Regions from separate parts of the Arthrobacter sp. UYCo732 genome, predicted to be linked through region 1. Evidence: predicted binding sites of a transcription regulator. Region 1 holds the regulator's gene; the other holds the start of a gene.
The links. Region 1 encodes Rex, which represses fermentation and respiration genes when NADH is low (regulators of the CRP and FNR family bind a similar motif). Its sites were predicted from a motif close to CTTGTGAANNNNTTCACAAG; they were not measured.

Region 2: a site for Rex is predicted at 839-858, ahead of ABIB45_RS01880 (glyceraldehyde-3-phosphate dehydrogenase). Genes of this name have one in related genera too.

Annotation. Positions count from the first base shown of each region.
Region 1 is NZ_JBEPPJ010000022.1:25,185-28,950, forward strand. Features, by position in the region: gene ABIB45_RS19565 (Yip1 family protein) at 138-989, shown strand; gene ABIB45_RS19570 (redox-sensing transcriptional repressor Rex) at 1,049-1,756, opposite strand; gene ABIB45_RS19575 (glutaredoxin family protein) at 1,850-2,101, opposite strand; gene ABIB45_RS19580 (HAD family hydrolase) at 2,202-3,020, shown strand; gene ABIB45_RS19585 (30S ribosomal protein bS22) at 3,202-3,300, opposite strand; gene ABIB45_RS19590 (helix-turn-helix domain-containing protein) at 3,489-3,701, opposite strand.
Region 2 is NZ_JBEPPJ010000001.1:405,268-409,033, forward strand. Features, by position in the region: gene ABIB45_RS01870 (YaaA family protein) at 1-376, opposite strand, end outside; RNA gene rnpB (RNase P RNA component class A) at 433-818, shown strand; gene ABIB45_RS01880 (glyceraldehyde-3-phosphate dehydrogenase) at 1,078-2,556, shown strand; gene ABIB45_RS01885 (hypothetical protein) at 2,638-2,841, shown strand; gene ABIB45_RS01890 (HNH endonuclease family protein) at 2,944-3,741, shown strand.

The sequences.
Region 1 (3,766 bases):
CCTGCTGGCCGGAATACCTCTCTGGAATGACCCGCCCTGGCACAGGCAAGGGTACGGTGGGAGTAAGCCGTACTGGGGGCAGGCCAGTGGACTGCACCCAGCAGCCGAACTGACCTCCGACCTGCAAAGGACCGCTCATGAGCACGCCCGTCCCGCCTCCCGTCCCGAACGAGCCCGTCAACCAGCCCCCGGCACCCCGTTATGGCGAGAACAGCCCGCAGTCCGGACAGCCCACTCCCCCCGCGAACTCCCCGCAGGCACCGCAGTACGGGCAGAACGCCCCGCAGGCACCGCAGTACGGCCAGAACTCCCCGCAGGCACCGCAGTACGGCCAGAACGCCCCACAGGCACCGCAGTACGGCCAGAACTCCCCGCAGGCACCGCAGTACGGGCAGAACGCCCCGCAGTTTGGCCAGCCCACTCCGCCGGCCCATGGCCAGCAGCCGTACGGGCAGTCCCCGTACGCCCACTATCCCTCGGGGCAGCCGCAGGCAGCGGGGACAAAAGGCATTCCCCGGCTGGTCAACATTTCCTTCTGGCTGCTGATCGGCGCCGCGGCGCTGTTTGCCAGCACCCTTCTATTGGGCATCAGCATGCTCGATGACCCGATCATGCGGAACGCCTTCGAGGATGCCATGCGCAGCAGCGGCGCCACACGCACCGAGTTCAACTTCGAGGACTTCCGGAGCGTCCTCGCCGGAACGTTGGTGGTCCTGGCCATCCTCGGTGCGGGCATGTACTTACTGGTGGCATTCTTCATCCGCAAGGGTAAGAACTGGGCCCGGATCCTGGGCACCGTGTTCGCGGCGCTGTCCGTTACCAGCCTCTTCCAGGTGCCGAACATCGGGACCCTGGGCAGTTTGGCAGGCATCGCGGCCATCGTTCTGCTGTACCTGCCGTCCGCGGCTCCGTACTTCCGGAAACAACTGCCGTTCGCCAACCCCTACGGCACCCCGGGCCCAACGCCGGGCAACCCATACGGCCAGTAGGTTCCCACCCCGTAATCCGCCCAAGGAGCGTGGACCCCGCCGGCGGCCAGCCGGGAATCTCAGGCGGTATGGTCCGGAGTCTGCGCCCGTTGTGCGTGGTACGCGAGGATCTGCAGTTCGGTGGCCATATCTACCTTGCGCAGGTTGAAGCCCGCAGGGACTTGCAGCATGACCGGAGCAAAGCTCAGGATGCTGTGCACACCGGCCGCCACTACGCGGTCGCAGACCGCCTGCGCCACGGCGGCCGGCAGCGCCAGGACCACCATGTTGGCGCCGGTCCGCTCGAGCACTGACTCCAGGTCAGCCACATCACTGACACGCAGCCAGCCCACCTCGTTGCCCACCACCATCTGGTCGGCGTCGAAGATGGCCACCACGTCAAAACCACGGGACTCAAACCCTCCGTAGCGGGCCAGGGCCTTGCCCAGGTTACCGGCGCCCACAATGGCAACTTTCCAGTCATGGGTCAGGCCGAGGGCTGCGGAGATGTGGCGGCTGAGATACTGCACCTCATAGCCAACGCCGCGTGTGCCATAGGAACCCACATAGGACAGGTCCTTGCGAAGTGTTGAGGAACTGACGCCCGAGGCTTCCGCCAGGGATTCCGAGGACACCCGCTCCACACCTTCAGCGAGCAGCGCGTTCAGGGCGCGCAGATAGATGGTCAGCCGTGCCACTGCCGCCGGCGGTACCTGCTTGGCGATCTCGCCGCCCGGGGCCGTCCCTTTACCTTCTACAGCCTGGGGAGATGAATCCAGCGAACTCACTATCCCCTCCATTGCCTCGCGTTGTGAATCCACTCTAGGGCCCTGCCAGTGCTGTCCACAAAGCCGGCGACATCTTTGGCAATCGGTTGCCTCTCAGGCCAGGGCACGCTGAAGGACGCGCGTGAGCCTGGCTTCATCGATTTTCCAGAAGTCGCGCTGGACGCCGTCGACAAGCACCACCGGGACTTCCTCCGCGTACCGCTCCCGCAGTTCCGGCAGTCCATCCACCTGCTGTTCCGTCCACCCAAGCCCCAACTTGGCAGTAACGCGTTCGACGGCGTCGCGCGCCGCTGCGCACAGGTGACAGTCTGCCTTGGTGATGAGGACTACCTCCGGTTTTGCCATGCTTTAACCGTATCGCCCTTTGGGTGCGGACAGCGCGCGGACGCCGGCGCGGGCGCCGCGCTGAAATCTTCGCCACCGAGTATTGACTAGACTCGGGGACATGCCCGAGGAGAAGTACGTCGCTGTAGTCACCCAGCCGGATGCGGTGATGCAGACCGGCGAAGCGGCCTTCTTCGACGTTGACAACACACTCATGAAGGGCGCCAGCCTCTTCCACGTGGCCCGCAAGATGCATCAGCGCGGCGCCTTCACTCTGACCCAGGCGGTCGGCTTCGCCTGGAAGCAGCTCAAGTTTGTGACGCGGGGCGAGAACCTGGACGATGTCCATGCTGTCCGCGACTCGGCCCTCACCCTCGCGGCAGGCATCACTGTGGATGACATCAAGGCACTGGGCGAAGAAGTCTACGACGAGATGATCGCCTCCAGGATCTGGCCCGGGGCCAAGGCGCTGGCGCAACAGCACCTGCGCGTGGGCCGGCGGGTCTGGCTGGTCACGGCCACCCCCATTGAAGTTGCCTCAGTCATCTCCACCCGGCTGGGCCTCACCGGCTCCCTGGGCACTGTTGGCGAGATTGCCGACGGCATGTACACCGGCCGGCTGGTGGGTGACATCCTGCACGGCTCCGCCAAGGCAGTGGCCGTCCAGGAACTGGCCGACGCCGAGGGGCTGGACCTGAAGCGCTGCTGGGCCTACAGCGATTCCTACAACGACATCCCGCTGCTGACCCTGGTGGGGCACCCCGTGGCCATCAATCCCGATTCCAGGCTCCGCAGCCATGCGCGCGACCGCAACTGGCCGGTCTACGATTTCCGCTCGGGCCGCCGCGCTGCCACACTCGGCCTGAAGGCAGCCACTGCCGGCGGCGTGGTCTACGGCCTCTGGCGGGGCTTCGCCCGCTTCCGCGGCCCCCGGGTCTAGTACCGGGCTCTGCCCCGGACACGCTTTCGGGCCGAGGACGCGCCCTCGGGCTGAGGACACCCGGCTCCGCGTGTCCTTGACCCGATTCCGTGTCCTTGAGCCGAAACAGTGTCCTGAACCCGATAACAAAAATGCCCGCTGCCGGAGAGGCAACGGGCATTTCGCGCTGTACGAAGTATCTCTACTTCTTATTGCGGCGCTGGTGGCGGGTCTTACGAAGCAACTTGCGGTGCTTCTTCTTGGCCATACGCTTGCGACGCTTCTTAATAACTGAACCCACGAAAGTTCCTCACAAACTAGATGCAGTACCTGTCTGATGGAAAAGGTCCGTGGACAGAGCTACAGACTGAAACAACTGACAGATTCTTACAATGACGTAAAACAATCCTTAACAGGGTACCGCTTTCTGGCGGCGACCACCGACCGCAGCCCATTTCTGGGCTGAAACAGCGACTGGACGCGGGGCCTTCAGGCGGTTTCGGTGTGACCGTCCACCACAGCACCCTTGAGATACTGTTCGACGGCGCTCTCCGGCACCCGGTACGACCGGCCGAAACGCACCGCAGGCATTTCGCCGGAATGGACCAGGCGGTAGACGGTCATTTTGGAGACGCGCATGACCTCGGCCACTTCGGCCACGGTCAGGAACTTCGCGTTCGAGAAGTTCTGTTCTGCGGACATTTCCCTATTCCTTTGCTGACGGATGACGGCTAACCCCAGCTGTGTTCCATTGCGGTGTGCCGATG
Region 2 (3,766 bases), on a different contig from region 1:
ACGCGGGCACCCGGTCAGCGAACCGGATGGCACCCCAGAGCGCGGACACCACCACCACCGATTCATCCGCCTTGCGGCGTTGCGCCGGCGTGAGGGTCTTGTAACCGAGGGCGTCGTACAGGACGCCCGAGTAGATCTGGTGGGCAGGCGCCGCCGGTTCGGCGTGGAGCCGGGTGTTGCGTTCGACGTCGTCCTTCAGCGAGGCGCCGACGCCCAGCAGGGCGAGGGCGTCCTCGTGGGCGCTGACCGTTCCCAGTGCCTCAAGTACTTTGGCACGGTAGGGGTTGAGCGCGGGAAAGCTCAGTGCGGGCCAGTCGACGGCGGATCCGCGGACTGCGGGGGTCTTGCCTTCGGAGGGGGGAAGCAGAATCAGCACCGTACGATCCTACCGGCGACGGCGCTGCCTCCTTCCCCGGTAGACTGGGTTCCGGATGGGTTGACCAGGCGGCCGCGCGTCACGCAAGTGGCTCGAGGAACGTCCGGGCTCCGCAGGGCAGGGTGGTGGGTAACGCCCACTCGGGGTAACCCGCAGGCCAGTGCCACAGAGAACAGACCGCCTGTGTCTTCCGGTGACGGAAGGCCTCAGGTAAGGGTGAAACGGTGGTGTAAGAGACCACCAGCTTCCCGGGTGACCGGGAAGGCTAGGTAAACCCCACCCGGAGCAAGGTCAGACAGGACACGTTTGAGGGCTGCCCGCCCGAGTGTCCGGGTAGGCCGCTGGAGGGCGTCGGCAACGGCGTCCGTAGATGGATGGCCGCTACTCCCGCGCTGGTAACGGCACGGGAGCACAGAACCCGGCGTATCGGTCAACCCATCCCACTCATGCCAACAGGCAGTGCATGTGAGTGACTTCACGTCCCCGGCGGCCATCCGGGACGTGTCCCCGGCCTAGAATAGAGAGCGAACGTAGAAGTTCCGCCACCGGGTCTGCGTTCGCAGCCGGTGGTTTTTCTTTGCGCTTCTCCACGGCACCCGGGATGAACAGAATCCCGCCGGTGCCAGAGGCCCCTGGACAACATCAGGTGGCCGACATCCGCATACGAGGACGTATGCGGCTGAACCGAGGAAGGTAGTTCTGTGAGCCAGACGTCAGATTCTTGTCTTGATACGTGGATGGGCCGGGAGGCCCTCGCCGAGGCCATGATTCCGGTGATTGGCCGGCTGTACCGCGAGAACAGCGTGGTGACGAGCATCCACGGCCGCAGCCTGATCAACAAGTCCACCATGAACATCCTCAAAGCGCACCGGTTCGCCCGGCGCATGAGCAACACCGAGCTCCTGCTCGAAGAGACGGCACCGCTGCTGAACACGCTGGCGCAGCTGGACCTCGGTGCAGCGGCCGTCGACGTGGCCCGCCTGACGGAGAAGTACAAGCTTGAAGGCAACGGCGCGTCCCTGGAGGAGTTCCTCCGGGCCGAGCTGGCCGAGATCGTGGGCAAGCGTGGTGCTGATGACCGCAGCAGCACCAATGTTGTGCTTTACGGTTTTGGCCGCATCGGCCGGCTGCTGGCCCGCCTGCTCATCGAAAAGGCAGGCGGCGGCCAGGGCCTGCGCCTGCGCGCCATCGTGGTGCGCCGCGGCTCGGACAAGGACCTCACCAAGCGTGCCAGCCTGCTGCGGCGCGACTCGGTCCACGGCCCGTTCGAGGGCACCATCCGCGTTGACGAGGAAGCCAACACCATCACCGCCAACGGCGTGCAGGTCCAGGTGATCTACTCGGACAACCCGGCCACGATCGACTACACCGCCTTTGGCATTGACAACGCCCTCGTTGTGGATAACACGGGACGCTGGCGTGACGCTGAAGGCCTGTCGCAGCACCTGCAGAGCAAGGGCGTGGCCCGGGTCCTGCTGACTGCACCGGGCAAGGGTGCGCTGAAGAACATCGTGCACGGTATTAACCACGGCACCATCCTGGACTCGGACCAGATCGTGTCCGCGGCGTCCTGCACCACGAACGCCATCACTCCGGTCCTGAAGGCCATCAACGACAGGTTCGGCGTGATCCACGGCCATGTGGAGACCGTCCACTCCTTCACCAACGACCAGAACCTGATCGACAACTTCCACAAGGGCGACCGCCGCGGCCGCTCTGCCGCGCTGAACATGGTCATCACGGAAACCGGTGCGGCAACAGCTGTGGGGAAGGCGCTGCCCGAACTTCAGGGCAAGCTTTCCGGCAGCTCCATCCGCGTCCCTACGCCGGACGTTTCGCTGGCCATCCTGAACCTGAGCCTGGAAAACGGCACCACCAAGGATGAGGTGAACGATTACCTGCGCCAGATGTCCCTGCATTCGGAACTGCGCAAGCAGATCGACTACATCGACTCGCCCGAGGTTGTTTCCACCGACTTCGTCGGCTCGCGCCGCGCCGGAATTGTGGACGGCCTTGCCACCATTTCCAATGACAAGAACGTCATCCTCTACGTCTGGTATGACAACGAATTCGGCTACAGCTGCCAGGTTGTCCGGGTCATGGAAGAGATGGCCGGTGTCAACCCGCCGTCCTTCCCCGCCAAGGAACCCGCCGCCATCTTGGCCGCACTCGCCGTCTAAAGGCCGGGCCGGCAACACGGGATCACGACATTCCCGGCTGATTCGCTGGAATCAGCCGGGAATCGGGACCACACTGGTGCCATGGATAACGAAACTCTCCACGAGACCACCCTCGAACACGCCCTTGACGTAGCGAAGGCCAACCACAAAGAGGCCGTCAGGCTGCTGGAGCAGTCCCGTGCGGCCCTGGCCGCCGGCGACGTTGGCGCAGGCCGCGTCCGGCAGCTGGAAAGCCTCCTTCAGCTGGCTGAAGAGGATCTTCGGCGGGTGGTACGGGAGCAGTAGATCCGGACCACCCTTCCTCCCCACTGTGGATAACAATCCGGACGTCAGTGGGGTGCCCTAGGCTCTTCTGATGCACGGCATTTCCGGAAGAGTTGGCAGCCCATGACCGTCAGCTGGGCCGCCTACCGCCGTGCCCGCCGTCGCTCGAGGCAAGCGTGGGCTTTGCTGGCGGTCCTCGCGGTTTCTGCGCTGGCCTCAGCAGCGTGGTTTTTCACAGCAGGCCAGTTCGCCGCCGCTGAACCGGCCGTTGACGGACCGAGTCAGGCGCCCGTTTTTGACGGCACCTGGATGAAGCCGGTAGTCCCGGTTTACCCTGTGCCGAAGGGGAGCGCCCGTGCTGCCTTGGAGGGGCTCACGGTCAAGGGCCGTGCACCGAAGAACAACTATCAGCGCGAGGCGTTCGGGCAGGCCTGGCTTGATGTTGACCGGAACGGCTGCGACACCCGCAACGACATCCTCCGCCGGGACCTGGCCCCAGTGGGCTTCGCTGAGGGATCCAAATGCAGGGTGGAGTCCGGTGGCATCCTGGAGCCCTACACGGGGAAAGCCCTAAACTTTCGGCGCGGCCCGGAGAGCAGCAAGGAAATCCAGATCGACCACGTTGTGGCGCTCGGTGACGCCTGGCAGAAGGGCGCCCAGGAACTGACCCCGCAGCAGCGTCAAAGCCTGGCTAACGATCCACTCAACCTCATCGCCGCGGACGGTCCGGCAAACCAGCAGAAGAGCGCAGGGGACGCGGCCACCTGGCTGCCGAAGAACAATAACTTCCGCTGCCACTACGTGGCCCGCCAGATTTCGGTGAAGGCCGCCTATGGATTATGGGTGTCCGACGCTGAGAAGGAAGCCATGAAGCGTGTCCTGGACTCGTGTCCGGATCAGCGGACCATATCAGCAGGGTAAGCCCGCGTCGTTACATGCCGTGGCC